2 regions of the Streptomyces sp. CMB-StM0423 genome follow, and region 2 is predicted to be linked to the other one. Evidence: riboswitches for the same ligand, from Rfam matches in the RefSeq annotation. Region 2 holds a riboswitch; the other holds the start of a gene.
What was found. Region 2 has a riboswitch for glycine ahead of gcvP (aminomethyl-transferring glycine dehydrogenase). Riboswitches for the same ligand answer to the same signal wherever they lie in the genome.
Positions count from the first base shown of each region.

Region 1 (7,645 bases), 5.4 Mb from region 2:
CGGCGAGTGGCCCTCCAGGCCGAGGAGCACGGCCTTGGGGGTGCCGTGGCCGTGGCCGGTGGCGCCCAGGGAGCCGAAGAGTTCGGCGCGTACGGCGGCGGTGTGGGCCAGCAGGCCCTCGTTCTTCAGCCGGCGCGCGAACATCCGGGCAGCCCGCATCGGGCCGACCGTGTGCGAGCTCGACGGGCCGATGCCGATCGAGAAGAGGTCGAAGACGGAGATGGCCACTCGGGACTCCCTTGTCCTTGCGTGGGGCGTGCGCGTGCGTGGTGCGGGTGGTGACGGGTCGCGCGTACGGCCCCGGGGCCCGGCCGCCCGCCGCGTCGGAGCGGCGGGCGGCCGGGCCGTACGGGCTACAGGCCGGGGTACAGCGGGTGCTTCTGCGCCAGGGCGGTGACCCGGGCGGCGAGTGCGGCCGTCTTTGCCTCGTCGAAGCCCGGCTTGAGGGCTTCGGCGATGACGTCGGCGACCTCCTCGAAGTCCGCGGCGGTGAAGCCGCGGGTGGCCAGCGCGGGCGAGCCGATGCGCAGGCCGGAGGTGACCATGGGCGGGCGGGGGTCGTTCGGGACCGCGTTGCGGTTGACGGTGATGCCGGTCTCGTGGAGCCGGTCCTCGGCCTGCTGGCCGTCCAGCTCGGATTCGCGCAGGTCGACCAGGACCAGGTGGACGTCCGTACCGCCGGAGAGCACCGAGACGCCGGCCGCGCGGGCGTCGTCCCGCAGCAGCCGCTCGGCCAGGATCCGGGCGCCGTCCAGCGTGCGCTGCTGCCGCTCCCGGAACTCCTCCGACGCGGCGATCTTGAACGACACCGCCTTGGCCGCGATCACGTGCTCCAGCGGGCCGCCCTGCTGGCCGGGGAAGACCGCCGAGTTGATCTTCTTGGCGAGGGCCTGGCGGGAGAGGATGACCCCGCCGCGCGGGCCGCCGAGGGTCTTGTGCGTCGTGGTGGTGACGATGTCCGCGTACGGCACCGGGTTGGGGTGCAGGCCCGCGGCGACGAGACCGGCGAAGTGCGCCATGTCGACCATCAGCAGCGCGTCGACCTCGTCGGCGATCCGGCGGAAGCCGGCGAAGTCGAGCTGCCGGGGGTACGCCGACCAGCCCGCGATGATCAGCTTCGGCCGCCGCTCCTTGGCCAGCCGCTCGACCTCGGCCATGTCGACCTGGCCGGTCTCGGCGTCGACGTGGTAGGCGGCGACGTCGTACAGCTTGCCGGAGAAGTTGATCTTCATGCCGTGGGTCAGGTGCCCGCCGTGGGCCAGGTCCAGGCCCAGGATCGTGTCGCCGGGCTTGAGCACCGCGAACATCGCCGCCGCGTTCGCCGACGCGCCCGAGTGCGGCTGGACGTTCGCCGCCTCGGCGCCGAAGAGCGCCTTGACCCGCTCGCGGGCCAGCTCCTCGGCGACGTCGACGTACTCGCAGCCCCCGTAGTAGCGGCGGCCGGGGTAGCCCTCGGCGTACTTGTTGGTGAGGACCGAGCCCTGCGCCTCCAGCACGGCGACCGGGGCGAAGTTCTCCGAGGCGATCATTTCGAGGGTGGACTGCTGGCGCTTGAGTTCGGCGTCCACGGCGGCGGCGACCTCGGGGTCGACCTCGTGGAGCGAGCCGTTCAGAAGGGACATGGGACCTTCCGGGGAAAGAGAGGGACGCGGGCGGGCGGGGCTGCGGCGGCGGAGCTCAGCCCGCGGTGAACGCGGTGTACTCGGCGGCGGACATCAGGTCGGCGGCCTCGGCCGAGACGCGCACCCGGAACAGCCAGCCGTCCTGATACGGCCCGGAGTTCACCAGCGCCGGGTCGTCCACGACGTCCTGGTTGGTCTCGGTGACCTCCCCGGTCACCGGCGCGTAGAGGTCGGAGACGGACTTCGTCGACTCCAGCTCGCCGCAGGGCTCGCCCGCGGTGACCGCGGCGCCCACGTCCGGCAACTGGACGAAGACGACGTCGCCCAGCGCGTTCGCGGCGTGGGCGGTGATGCCGACGGTGGCGACGCCGTCGTCGGTCGCGACCCACTCGTGTTCCTTGCTGTAGCGCAGGTGCTCAGGGTTGTTCATAAGGCGATTCTCCAGGATCGGGACGTGAGTGGCGTAAAGGGGCGCTGGTGGCGCGGTCGAGGGGCCGCGGAAAGGAAGAGGCAGGCGTACGTGCGCAGCCGGTCAGGAGCGCTTGTAGAACGGCAGGGCGACGACCTCGTACGGCTCGTGGCTGCCGCGGATGTCGACGCCCACGCCGGTGGCCGCCGAGGGGCCGGGACCGGCGTGCGCGGCGTCCACGTACGCCATGGCGATCGGCTTGCCCAGGGTGGGGGAGGGGGCGCCGGAGGTGACCTCGCCGATGCGCCGGCCGCCGGCCACCACCCCGTACCCCGCGCGCGGCACCCGCCGGCCCGCGGCGACCAGGCCGACCAGCACCCGCGGCGGCTCGGCCGCGGCGCGCTCGGCGGCCTGTTCGAGCGCCTCGCGCCCGACGAAGTCGCCGGGCTTGTCGAGCTTGACGACCCGGCCGAGGCCGGCGTCGAAGGGCGTGAGCGCGGTGGTCAGCTCGTGCCCGTACAGCGGCATGCCGGCCTCGAGGCGCAGGGTGTCGCGGCAGGAGAGCCCGCACGGCACCAGGCCGTCGTCCGCGCCCGCCGCGGTCAGCGCCGCCCAGACGGCCGCCGCGTCCGCGGGGCGTACGAACAGCTCGAAGCCGTCCTCGCCGGTGTAGCCGGTACGGGCGATGAGCGCGTCCGCGCCGGCGACGGTGCCGGGCAGACCCGCGTAGTACTTCAGGCCGGCCAGATCCGCGTCGGTGACCCGGCCGAGGATGGCCGGCGACTTCGGACCCTGCACGGCGATCAGGGCGTACGCCTCCCGGTCGTCGCGCACCCCGGCGCCCGGGAAGCCGGCGGCCCGCCCGGCGAGGGCGTCCAGGACGACCTGGGCGTTGGCGGCGTTCGCGACGATCATGTACTCCTCGTCGGCGAGCCGGTAGACGATCAGGTCGTCGAGGATGCCGCCGTCCTCGCGGCAGATCATCGTGTACCGGGCACGGCCCGGGCGCACCGCGGACAGCCGGCCCACCAGGGCGTAGTCCAGCAGGTCCGCGGCCTGCGGGCCGGTGACGGCGATCTCGCCCATGTGGGAGAGGTCGAAGAGGCCGGCGCGGGTGCGCACCGCGACGTGCTCCTCACGCTCGCTGCCGTAGCGCAGCGGCATGTCCCAGCCGGCGAAGTCGGTCATGGTGGCGCCGAGGGCGCGGTGCGTGGCGTCGAGCGCGGTACGGCGCGGTGCAGGGCTCTCAGTGGTCATCGTCAGGCTCCCGGACAGGGGGTGGTCGTGTCCTCCCCATCTGTCATCGGAACCTGAGAGGTTCGCCACGATCCCGCGGGAGCGTGGCTTGCACCTTGGGTGGGGCGGCGCCGGCGCACGGCCGGGCACACCCGCTTTTCAGATCTGCCTCGCCCGCGCGGTGACGGTGCCTGAGAGATTCAAGGGAGGACTTGCTCCTTCGGCGCCCGGTGCGACGAGGCACCGGGACTCTCCCGCGCGGGTTCTGACGGCCGGTATGCAGTTGGCGGGCCCCATCATTGCACGCACCGTCGACCGCGGGACAGGGGAAGAAGTGGGAGGCCACCTTCCGTTGCGTCCTTGTCGAGTCCCGCTGCTGTTGCGACGCTTGTGGACGGCAAGAGCGGCGGTGCGGGGCGTGGGAGGCAGCGTGACGGTGGAGCAGGCGGCCTCCAGGGAACGGCTTCGATATCCCGAGGGGGACATCGTCGTGATCTCCGGGCTGCCGGGCAGCGGCAAGAGCACGCTCATGCGCCGCACGCAGCCGCCGGCCGCGGTGCGGCTGATCGACTCGCAGTACGTGCGCGAGCGCTGGGCGCAGAAGCTGGGCACGCGGCTGCCGTACGCCCTCTACCGGCCGTTAGTCCGCGTCGACCACTACGCGCGGCTGCGGCTCGCGGTCCGCGCGGGCGGCAGCCTCGTCGTGCACGACTGCGGCACGCTGCCGTGGGTGCGCTGGTGGCTGACCAGGCAGGCCAGGCGGTACGGGCGCGGGGTGCACGTCGTGGTGCTCGACGTGCCGGAGGATGTGGCACGGGAGCGGCAGGCGCGGCGCGGCCGCGCCGTGTCGCGGTACGCCTTCGCCCGGCACCGGTGGGCGCACCGGAGGCTGCTGGACTGGGCGCACGCCGGGCAGCCGGCGGAGGGGTGCGACTCGGTGCTGGTGCTGGACGGGGAGGCGACGGGGGCGCTGCGCTCGATCAGCTTCGGCTGAGTCCGCGGGGGGCGGCTGCGCGCCGCAGGACCGGGCCGGCGGCCGGCCGCTACGCGCCGGACTGCGCCGGCAGCTTCGGCGGCACCGCCGCGTTCTGCGGCATCGGCGGCACCTGCCCCGCCGGCACCAGCCCGCTGACCGCCGTCGCCGACAGGACCCGTACCAGCGCCGCCACGGTCACCGTGGCCCGGTCGGCCACCGCCGCCCGGTCGCCCGCCCGGCCCGCCCGTACCAGGCCGGCCAGCTCCTCCCGCAGCGAGCCGACGGCCTGCGCCAGGGCGGTCGTCTTCCGCGCCTTCATCGACTTCACCTTGCCCTTGGCCCCCGCCGCCGCGCCCACCGCGTCCAGGTGCGACCGCACGTCGGGCAGCGTGCGCGGGTTCTGCCGGCCGCCGTCGGCGACGGCCTGCTGGACCTGCCCGACGGTCCGGGCCGTGGCGGCGGTGAGGTGCCCGAGCTGCGCCAGCAGGTGCAGGGTCGGCGGGTCGACGTCGGCGGCGGCCGGGGCGGAAGCCGCGGTCCTGCCGCCGGGGTGCCCGCCCCGGGCGGCGTCCCCGGCGGCGGCGACGGGCCCGGCCATGCCGAGCACGAGGGCGCCGCCGGCGACGGCGGAGACGACGGTGGCGGCGAGGCCGGCCATTCGGTTCGTACGCATGGAAAACGGGCTCCCTGTCGCGAGGTCCTGAGGGTGAGAGGACTCCACCGTGGGCAGGTGCGGCCTTCGCCCGCGAGCGCTCGCAGCCGTTAGGGTGCCGACGTTCATCCCCCGAAAGTTGGCTGGTCCCGATGAGCTTCGACTACCGCTCCCCGCAGCCCCCCGCCACGGGCGGCTTCCCCGGCAACGAGCTGGAGGAGGTGCTCGCCGCCTCGCTCGGCAACCCGCAGGCCGCCCCGCGGCTGCTGGAGGTGCTGGGCCGCAGCAGCCTGTGGGTGCCGCTGCCCGGGGGCGGCGGGCCCGACAGTCCCACGCTGCCCGTGCCGACGACCGAGATCGGCGGCGCGCCGTACGTGCCGGTGTTCTCCTCGCAGGAGGAGTTCCTGCGGGTCACCGGCTCCCACATGTCGTTCACCGTCGCGCCGGCCCGCGAGTTCGCCCGCGGGCTGCCGCCGCAGGTCGGCATCGCGGTCAACCCCGGCGGTACGGTCGGCGTGCCGCTGCCGCCGGCGGCGGTCGCGGAGCTGTGCCGGGACCGCGGGGCGCCGCGGCTGCCGGGGGAGGCACGCGGCGGCCGGGTGCGGCTGTTCACGCCGGATTGGCAGGACGACCCGGTGGACTTCCTGTCGGTCGCGCGGGAGGAGTTCGAGCGGATCGGGGTGGTACGCAGCGCGCGCCGGGGGCTCGCGAGCGTCGAGGGCGGTGCGGAGCAGCTCTACATCGGGGTCGAGCTGCTGGACACGTACGACGAGAGCAGGCAGGCGACGGTGGAGGCGCTGGGCCGGGCGCTCGGCGCGCAGCCGGTGCCGTGGAAGGTCCAACTGGTCTTCCTCGACGCCGCGGTGGACCCGGTGATCACCTGGATGCGGGCCAAGGTCGAGCCGTTCTACATCCGGGTCGGCTGACGGGGTCAGGCTCTAAGCTGGTTTGATGACCTTTCCGGGCGTACACGCGTGCCCGGGAGCGGCGGCGGCCGAGACGAAGGGTTGGGGCCCAGGGTGAACGGGGGCGCGAGCGGGCGGGCGCCGGGAGCGGGCGTGGACCAGTTGGTCCGCCAGGTGGCTCCCGGCAGGTACGACGCGTACGAGGCGCTGCTCGCCGCGCTGGCCGCCGGGCAGGTGTGGATGCTGCTCTGGCAGGGCCGCCCCGACTCGCCGGACGCGCAGTACGGCAGCATGCAGGTCGAGGGCCACGCCTACGCGCCCTGCTTCAGCTCCGACCGCGAGCTGGCCGCCAGCGGCTGGGCCGGCGCCCACGAGCCCGTCGCCGGGGCGGAGATCGCCGCCGCGCTCTACCCCGACCGCTGGGGCCTCTGGCTCGACCCGCACGCCGCCGGCGGCGGCGTCGGCGTCCCCTGGCTCGACCTGCGCCGGGTGGCCACGGGCCTGGACCGGCTGCCCGCGGGCCCGCTGCGGATCGCGGAACCGGTCGTGGACGTCGCGCAGTTCTATGCCCTGCTGGGCCAGACCGCCCACCGCACCCCCGCCGTGCGCACGCTCTGCCGCGCCTGGGTGCAGCCGGTGCTCGGCGAGCCGTACCTCGCCATCGGCATCGACCTGTACGACACGGGCGCGCAGTCCGTCGCCGCGGCGCAGTCGATGATGCAGGAGTCCGTGGCCGCCGTGCCCCCGGGCCTGGCGGTCTCCACGGTGGCGCTCGCCGACGACCACGACCCGGTGGCGATGTGGATGCGGGCGAACTCCCGGCCGTTCTTCGACCGCGGCGCCTACGGCGGCGGCCCGGCCGCCCCGCCCGCCGGCTACGGCTACCCGCCGCCGCACTCCGCGGGCGGCGCCCCGCAGTCCGGCTGGCAGCCGGGACCCGCCCCGCAGTACTGAGCCGCCGACCCGCCTGACCCCGCTATATCCGTACGTGTCCTGATATCGGGCCGGTGAAGATCCGCTCAGCGGCGGTCGGATGTCCGGATAACGGTTATCCACTGCATCGCATCACGTTTGCGCATCCATTCCCTTTGGGGTCTGGCGAGTGATCGCAGGCGCATTGAAGACTCCCCCCGCAGGAAGCTGTCGTTCCCCTGTGCGACGGCAGAGCTTCACGATCACGCACTACGGGCACCGGGCACTACGGCACGACGGATCACGGCACCACGGCATGACTTGCACCAGCGAAGCGATTGAGCCGCTACCGCGGCAGACGACGGCGGGACGCCGCCGCTCGAGAGGGGTCCCCACAACATGACGGCACCTATCGAGACAACCGGCGCCACCGAGGCGACGCCGGAAGCTCTCGTCGAGGGCGTGGACAAGAGCCGGATCGAGGGCCGTTCGCTCGGGCGTATCGCCTGGATGCGGCTCAAGCGCGACCGCGTCGCCATGGCCGGCGGCATCGTCGTGGTGCTCCTCATCCTGATCGCCGCGCTCTCCCGGCCGATCCAGGCGATCTTCGGGCTCGACCCCAACAGGCTCAACCAGGATCTCGTCGACCCCTCCCTGGCCACGCCGTACGGCTCGTTCGGCGGCATGAGCTGGGACCACCCGCTGGGCATCGAGCCGCGGCTCGGCCGCGACATCGCCACCCGGATCCTGGAAGGCTCCTGGGTCTCGCTGCTCGTCGCCTTCGGCGCCACCATGGTCGCCGTCGTGATCGGCACCGTCCTCGGCGTCATCGCCGGCTACTACGGCAAGTGGGCGGACACGATCATCAGCCGGACCATGGACACGTTCCTGGCCTTCCCGGTGCTGCTCTTCGCCATCTCCATCTCGGCCGCG
Region 1 is NZ_CP025407.1:2,122,056-2,129,700, reverse strand. Features, by position in the region: gene CXR04_RS08865 (L-serine ammonia-lyase) at 1-228, opposite strand, end outside; gene glyA (serine hydroxymethyltransferase) at 354-1,622, opposite strand; gene gcvH (glycine cleavage system protein GcvH) at 1,678-2,052, opposite strand; gene gcvT (glycine cleavage system aminomethyltransferase GcvT) at 2,155-3,288, opposite strand; glycine riboswitch at 3,319-3,436, opposite strand; glycine riboswitch at 3,437-3,534, opposite strand; gene CXR04_RS08845 (AAA family ATPase) at 3,698-4,261, shown strand; gene CXR04_RS36390 (hypothetical protein) at 4,311-4,916, opposite strand; gene CXR04_RS08835 (enhanced serine sensitivity protein SseB) at 5,048-5,821, shown strand; gene CXR04_RS08830 (enhanced serine sensitivity protein SseB C-terminal domain-containing protein) at 5,954-6,754, shown strand; gene CXR04_RS08825 (ABC transporter permease) at 7,112-7,645, shown strand, end outside.
Region 1: another riboswitch for glycine. It lies ahead of gcvT (glycine cleavage system aminomethyltransferase GcvT); the one in region 2 lies ahead of gcvP (aminomethyl-transferring glycine dehydrogenase).

Region 2 (7,645 bases):
GAGGTTGGCGGAGACCAGGTCGGCGGCGGTGAGCGTCGGCAGGATGCCGATCATCACGATCCCGGCGCCCACCTCGCGCGCCTGCCGGTCCGCGTACCAGAGCCCGGTGCGCAGCTCCTCCGCGAGCTGGTCGAGCACCCGGCCGGCGAGCCTGTGGGGCGCGATATTGACTTCCAGGTTGAACTGGGCCAGCTCGGTCTGGAAGTCGGGGCTGGCGATGCGCTCCAGCACTTCCGTGTTCATCATGCGCGGCATGCCGTCCGCACCGACGAGATTCAACTCGATCTCCAGCCCCATCAGATTCTGCGGGCGGTCGAATCTCTTCTCTTCCAGCAGTCGCTCCAGCCCCACGAGACACTCGCGGAGCCGCTGCCGATAGCGGTGGCGGTCGGACAGGTCGAACCCGCCGGCCACGACCTTCTCGCCCATCGAGGTTCCTCCTCGGCTCGGCTGCCCGGGATGATGCCCAGACGCGGGTACCCTGACGCCCGCAGCCGCCGTATCGTCGGCTACGCTGGCCGCCCGCGCCGGACGGCATCGTTCCGACTGCACACCGCCGGGCGCGCGTACACCGCTCGCCGACTGGTCGCAATCACCGACGAGATCCGGCCGACCCCGGGTGCCGGCCGTTACCGCGCCCGTCAGGCGATTCTCGCTGATGTTCCGGAAAGACCAGCGGATATTCGACCGAGAATCCTCTTGCGGAATTCACCCGGACGGCCAGGCGGAAGGACTTCCACCGGTAGTCGTATAAAATTCGCGAACGAGGCAGAGAGTTGGCGCCCCCTTGCACGGATGCGGTCCCCTCTGGCCCCGCTAGCAGACAGCGCCGTCCGCATCTTGCCCCCTGCTCTGCTCCACGTCTGTCGAAGGTAGGCGACCCCTATGCCGCTCAGCGTCCTTACGCCCCCCTCCCCGGCTCTGCGCAGCGTCAACGCCGCGCTGAAGTCCCCGACGGCGGTGCGCGGGACCCGTGCTCTCGCACCGGCGTCCGGGAGCCCGGCGGACGCGACGGACGCGCTCCCCGTCCACGTTCTGGACGGGGTCGGCGCCGCGGCCGGCACACCGCACGCGGCGCTCACCGGCTGGCGGTTCCACCTCGCCGCCGAGGGCCTCGTCGTCGCCGCCGCGGAGGCGCGGATCACCCCGGACGGCTGGGCGTTCTCGCACTTCTCCGAGGGCCCGTATGTCGCCTCCACCCAACGCGCCCTGCGCCAGGCCGAGTCGCTGCCCGCCCTGCTGCAGCCGCGGCTGCTGTCCGTACCGGAGCTGTACATGGTGACGCTCTGGCTGCGCGCCGACGCCACCGCGCCGGCCGAGTCGGGCACGATCGACCCGGCGGATCTGCTGGTGCCGCTGGCGCCCGCGCCGCCCGGCATCCGGGCCCACCGCGCGCACCGCGCCGGCGACCTGCTGCCGGCGCTGCGCGACCGGCTGGCGGGCGCGCGGCTGCTCGGCTCCTCCGCCTGATCACGGCGAGGTCACGGTCTGATCACCGCTGTGGACTAGTCCACTCCCGGCCGGTGCACCCCCCGAAAGGATGGTCCGGCACCGAGCAACCGCCCGCGAGGGTGATGCGTCTTCTGCCCCGGAGACCACCTGCCGGTAAATCCCTGCGAATTGACGCGCGCGGGGGAACACTGGATGCGGAACGAGTCGACACGGGGGCGGCGATGACATCTGCAGACCGCAGGACCGAGACCACGAAACGACGAGAGTACCCAGCCATGTGCCAGCACCAGCCACCCTGCCCCACCGCCCAGTCCACCGACCGGGAGGCGGCGCGCCCGGTGGCGAACCACCCGGAGCAGGGCTGGAGCCTGCTCTGCAACGGCGTCCTGCTGTTCGAGGACACCGGCGAGCTGCTGCCCGACGGCCGGATCATCGCGCCGCACCGGCCGCCGAACGCCGACGACGTGACCGCCGCGGCCTGACCTGCCCGGGCGGCGGTCGCGGCCGCCGCCCGCCGGGCGGTCCCCGCGGCCGCGCGCCCGCCTCGCACGCCGCCGGCCCGGCGCGGGGGCGCCGGGCCGGGTGCGGTACGCGCGCGGGCGTACGTCAGGCGTCGTATTCGTCCAACGGGGGGCACGAGCACACCAGGTTCCGGTCGCCGTAGGCGCCGTCGATCCGGCGCACCGGGGGCCAGTACTTGTCCGCGGGCGTCACCCCGGCCGGGAAGACGGCCTCCTCACGCCCGTACGGGTGCTGCCACTCCCCCGCGAGCTGCGCCGCGGTGTGCGGCGCGCCGACCAGCGGGTTGTCGTCCTTGTCCCACTCCCCCGTGCCGACCCGCTCGATCTCCCGCCGGATCGCGATCATCGCCTCGCAGAACCGGTCGAGTTCGCTCAGGTTCTCGCTCTCGGTCGGCTCGATCATCAACGTCCCGGCCACCGGGAACGACATCGTCGGGGCGTGGAAGCCGTAGTCGATCAGCCGCTTGGCGACGTCGTCGATCGACACGCCGGTCGCCTTGGTCAGCGGCCGTACGTCGATGATGCACTCGTGCGCGACGAGCCCGCCGGGACCCGCGTACAGCACCGGGAAGTGCGGCTCCAGCCGCTTGGCCACGTAGTTGGCGCCCAGCACCGCGACCTGGCTGGCGCGGCGCAGCCCGTCCTCGCCCATGAGCTTCATGTACGCCCATGAGATCGGCAGGATCCCGGCCGAGCCCCACGGCGCCGCCGAGACCGGGCCCACGCCCGTCTCGGGGCCCGCGGCGGGCTGCAGCGGGTGGTTCGGCAGGTACGGGGCCAGGTGCTCGCGGACCGCGACCGGGCCGACGCCGGGGCCGCCGCCGCCGTGCGGGATGCAGAACGTCTTGTGCAGGTTCAGGTGCGAGACGTCGCCGCCGAACTTTCCGGGGCCCGCGAGGCCGACGAGCGCGTTGAGGTTGGCCCCGTCCACGTACACCTGGCCGCCGGCGGCGTGCACGGCGTCGCAGATCTCCGTGATGTGCTCCTCGAACACGCCGTGCGTGGAGGGGTAGGTGACCATGAGCACGGCCAGCTCGTCGCCGTACTGCTCGATCCTCGCGCGCAGGTCGTCCGCGTCGACCTCGCCGTTCTCCGCGGTCTTCACGACCACGACCTTCATGCCGGCCATCACCGCGGAGGCGGCGTTGGTGCCGTGCGCGGAGGACGGGATGAGGCAGACGGTGCGGCGCTCGTCGCCGTTGGCGCGGTGGTACGCCCGTACGGCCAGCAGGCCCGCCAGCTCGCCCTGCGACCCCGCGTTGGGCTGCAGGGAGACCTTGTCGTAGCCGGTGACGGCGGCCAGGCCCTCCTCCAGCTCGCGGATGAGGGTCAGATAGCCCGCGGCCTGGTCGGCGGGCGCGAAGGGGTGCAGCCCGGCGAACTCGGGCCAGGTGACGGCCTCCATCTCGGCGGTCGCGTTGAGCTTCATCGTGCAGGAGCCGAGCGGGATCATGCCGCGGTCCAGCGCGTAGTCCCGGTCGGCGAGCGTGCGCAGGTAGCGCAGCAGGGCGGTCTCGGAGCGGTGCCGGTGGAAGACCGGGTGGGTCAGGTACTCGTCGGTGCGCAGCAGCCCGGCGGGCAGCGCGTCGGCGGTGGCGGCGTCCAGCTCACCGACGTCCCGGCCGGTGACGCCGAAGGCGTCCCAGACGACGGCGAGGTGGTCGCGGACGGTGGTCTCGTCGCAGGAGATGCCGACGTGGTCGGCATCGGCGAGGCGGAGGTTGACGCCGGCGTTGCGGGCGCGGGCGGTCACCTCGGCGGCCCGGCCGGGGACGCGGACGGTGACGGTGTCGAAGAACGCGTCGTGCACCACGTCGGCGCCGCCCGCCCGCAGGCCCGCGGCGAGGATCGCGGCGAAGCGGTGGGTGCGCCGGGCGATCGCCGCCAGGCCCTCGGGGCCGTGGTAGACGGCGTACATCGACGCCATCACCGCGAGCAGCACCTGCGCGGTACAGATGTTGCTGGTGGCCTTCTCGCGGCGGATGTGCTGCTCGCGCGTCTGGAGGGCCAGCCGGTACGCCTGCGCGCCGTCCGCGTCCTTGGAGACGCCCACGAGCCGGCCCGGCAGGCTGCGCGCGAACTTCTCGCGTACGGACATGTAGCCGGCGTGCGGCCCGCCGAAGCCCATCGGGACCCCGAATCGCTGGCTGGAGCCGACCGCGATGTCGGCGCCGAGCTCCGCGGGCGAGGTCAGCAGGGTGAGCGCCAGGAGGTCGGCGGCGACGGTGACGACGGCGCCCAGCTCGTGCGCCCGCTCGATGACGGGCGCGAGGTCCCGTACGGCACCGGAGGCGCCCGGGTACTGCAGCAGCACGCCGAAGACGCCGCGCTCCGCGGCCTCCGCGGGGATGCCGCCGCTGAGGTCGGCGACGACGACCTCGACGCCGGTCGGCTCCGCGCGGGTGCGCAGCACGGCGACGGTCTGCGGCAGGGTATCGGCGTCGACCAGGAAGACGCCGTCCTTGACCTTGCCGACGCGCCGGGACAGGGCCATCGCCTCGGCGGCGGCGGTGCCCTCGTCGAGCAGCGAGGCGCCGGCGGTGGGCAGCCCGGTGAGGTCGGAGACGACGGTCTGGAAGTTGAGCAGCGCCTCCAGACGGCCCTGGGAGATCTCCGGCTGGTACGGGGTGTACGCCGTGTACCAGGCGGGGTTCTCCATGACGTTGCGCAGGATGACGGGCGGCGTGTGGGTGCCGTGGTAGCCGAGGCCGATCATGGAGGTGAGCACCTCGTTGCGCGCCGCCAGGCCGCGCAGCTCGGCCAGCACCTCGGCCTCGGAGCGGGCCGCGGGCAACGCGAACGCGCCGGTGCCCTTGATCGAGCCGGGTACGGCGGCCTCCGTCAGCTCGTCCAGCGAGCCGTAGCCGGCCTGGGCGAGCATCTTGGCCCGGTCGCCCGCGTCCGGTCCTATGTGGCGCTGCTCGAAGGGCGTGCCGCGCTCCAAGTCGGAAAGCGGGATGCGGTGGGCGTTCGTCTCGGACAAAGGGGCCTCCTGGTCGCGCGGACCTTCGCGGATACCCCTGGGCCGGGCACCCGTACGGCCTCCCCCTCTGTCATCCGGACCTGAGAGCTTCACCGGCACGCCCTGACTGGGCGCGGCCCGGCTTGCACCGTCGGTGAGGAAGGGCCGCGCGGCGGCCCGCCCTGCTTTCCAGAGTGACCTCGTCCGTGCGGTACGGGGGCCTGAGAGATTCCGGGGAGGAGTTGCTCCTTCGGCGCCTCCGGCTGGCGGGCGGAGGACTCTCCCGCACGGGGTCTGCGGCCACGATCAGCGTACCAGCGCACGCCCCGCGCATCCCGGCGCGGGGCGTGCGCTCACGTGCGCCCGGGCGGCGCCCGCCGAGTGGCCGCGGGGCCTCTTGTGCCGTTACGTGGAGGCAGCGGAGCTGTGACGAGACGTGGGAGGCACCGTGCAGACCGACATCGACCCCCGGAGCCTGATCGGCGTGCGCGCGTACGACAGCAACGGCGACAAGCTCGGGACCGTCGACGAGGTGTACCTCGACGACGCCACCGGCGCCCCGCAGTGGGCGGCGGTGCGCACGGGCCTGTTCCACCGGGACGCGTTCGTGCCGCTGGGGCCGAGCGAGCTGGCGGACGAGGGGCTGCGGGTGCCGTTCGAACGGGAGCTGATCAAGGACGCGCCGGACTTCGGCGTAGGCCGGCACCTCTCCCCCGCGCAGGAGCTCCAGCTCTACCACCACTACGGCATGACGCTGCCGCCGGAGGTCGCCAACACCCATCCGCAGCAGCGGCCGCCACAGGACCGGGACTTCGGCGAGGTCGCCGGCTCCGACGACTGACAGGCCACCGCCGGGCACCAGCCCCCCGACGTCAGCCGACCGGCACCAGCGGCAGCGGGTCCGCCGGCTCCAGCGCCGGGTCGTCCGCGGCGAACGTACGCACCCGCCCGGGCGCCGAGCCCGGCACTTCGAACCGCACCGTGACCCGGCCGACGCCGCTGCCCTGCACCCAGCCGGGGCCGTGCTCCGCGTGCCGCACGTCCAGCCCCGGCAGCCACTGCGGCGCGGCCGGCTCCGGCTCCGGCGCGGCGGGCGGCGGGGGCGGCCCGGGCGGCGGCAGCGCCACCGGGCCGTCGGCGTCCACCGGCCCGTGCTGCACCTCCGGCGCCTGGCCCGCCTGCGCGAACAGGTCCTCCTGCGTGAAGTCCGCGAGCCCGCTCACGCCGACGCCCAGCAGCCGCACGCCCGCGGTCGTCTCCACGCCGTCCAGCAGCCGCAGCGCCGCCTCGGTGACCACGGCCGGGTCGTCGGTGGGCCCGCGCAGGGTCTCGGAGCGGGTGAGGGTGGAGAAGTCGTACCGCCGGACCTTGAGGACCACCGTGCGGCCGGAGCGCCCGGCGCCGCGCAACCGCGTCACGCACCGCCGCGCCAGCCGCTCGACCTCGGTGCGGATCCGGACCCGGTCGGTGAGGTCGACGTCGAAGGTGTCCTCGACGGAGACGGACTTGGTGTCCCGGTCCGCCACCACCGGCCGCTCGTCCAGCCCCAGCGCCATCACGTGGATCCCGGTGCCGTGCGCCTTGCCCAGCAGCCGCACCATCTCGTCCTCGCCGGCGTCCGTGACCTCCCCGACCGTGGTGATCCCGGCCCGGCGCAGCGTGTCCGCCGTGGCCGGGCCGACGCCCGGCAGCGTCCGCACGTTCATCGGCCCCAGCAGCGCCCGCTCGCCGCCCGGCGGTACCAGGACGAGCCCGTCCGGCTTGGCCAGCTCGGAGGCGACCTTGGCGAGCATCTTGGACGCGGCGAGCCCGACGGACCCGGTGAGGCCCGTGGCGGCGCGGATGTCGGCGCGGAGCCGGCGCGCCACGCTCCGTAGCGCCGTCTCCTCCGCGGGCGTGCCGCCGGCTTCGAGGTCGACGAACGCCTCGTCCAGGCTCAGCGGCTCCACCAGTGGCGACAGCTCCCCGAGCAGCGCCATGACCTGGCCGCTGACCTGCTGGTAGAGCCGGAAGCGGGGGATGAGGAACGCGGCGTTCGGGCAGAGCCGGCGGGCCATGCCCATGGCCATCGCCGAGTGCACCCCGAAGACCCGCGCCTCGTACGACGCGGTGGCCACCACGCCGCGGGGGCCGAGGCCGCCGACGATCACGGCCTTGCCCTTGAGGCTCGGCTTGGCGGCCTGCTCCACGGCGGCGTAGAACGCGTCCATGTCCAGGTGCAGGACTGACGGCGCGCTTCTCACACGGTGATGGTCCCCCATGGGTACGACATCGGCCCCGCAGCGGCCGTCAGACGGCCGTGACGGCGTCGTACGGACCGGGGCGCGGGGCGGCCACCGGCCGGCCTGCCGGAGGGCGTCAGCCGGCGCGGCTGCGGCGGCGCGCCAGCTCGTCGGCGGCGTTGTGCCCGACCAGCGTCTCGCCGGTGTCGACGCGCTCCGCGTGCAACTGCACGAGGGCCGCCTGCACGTCGCTCCAGACCACGCCGACGGCGATGCCGAAGATCCCCTGGCCGCCCTGGAGCAGCTCGACGACCTCGTCGGGGGACGTGCACTCGTAGACCGTGGCGCCGTCGCTGATGAGGGTCATCCGCCGCAGCTCGGCCGGATCGGTCGCGCGCAGGTGGCGGACGGCCGTCCTGATGCTCTGCAGCGAGACCCCGGCGCCCAGCAGCCGCTTGACGATCTTGAGTACGACGACGTCGTGGGAG
Region 2 is NZ_CP025407.1:7,571,604-7,579,248, reverse strand. Features, by position in the region: gene CXR04_RS32930 (glutamate--cysteine ligase) at 1-429, opposite strand, end outside; gene CXR04_RS32925 (hypothetical protein) at 886-1,470, shown strand; gene CXR04_RS32920 (DUF5999 family protein) at 1,728-1,934, shown strand; gene gcvP (aminomethyl-transferring glycine dehydrogenase) at 2,059-4,956, opposite strand; glycine riboswitch at 5,135-5,231, opposite strand; gene CXR04_RS32910 (PRC-barrel domain-containing protein) at 5,372-5,776, shown strand; gene CXR04_RS32905 (DNA polymerase IV) at 5,808-7,178, opposite strand; gene CXR04_RS32900 (MerR family transcriptional regulator) at 7,294-7,645, opposite strand, start outside.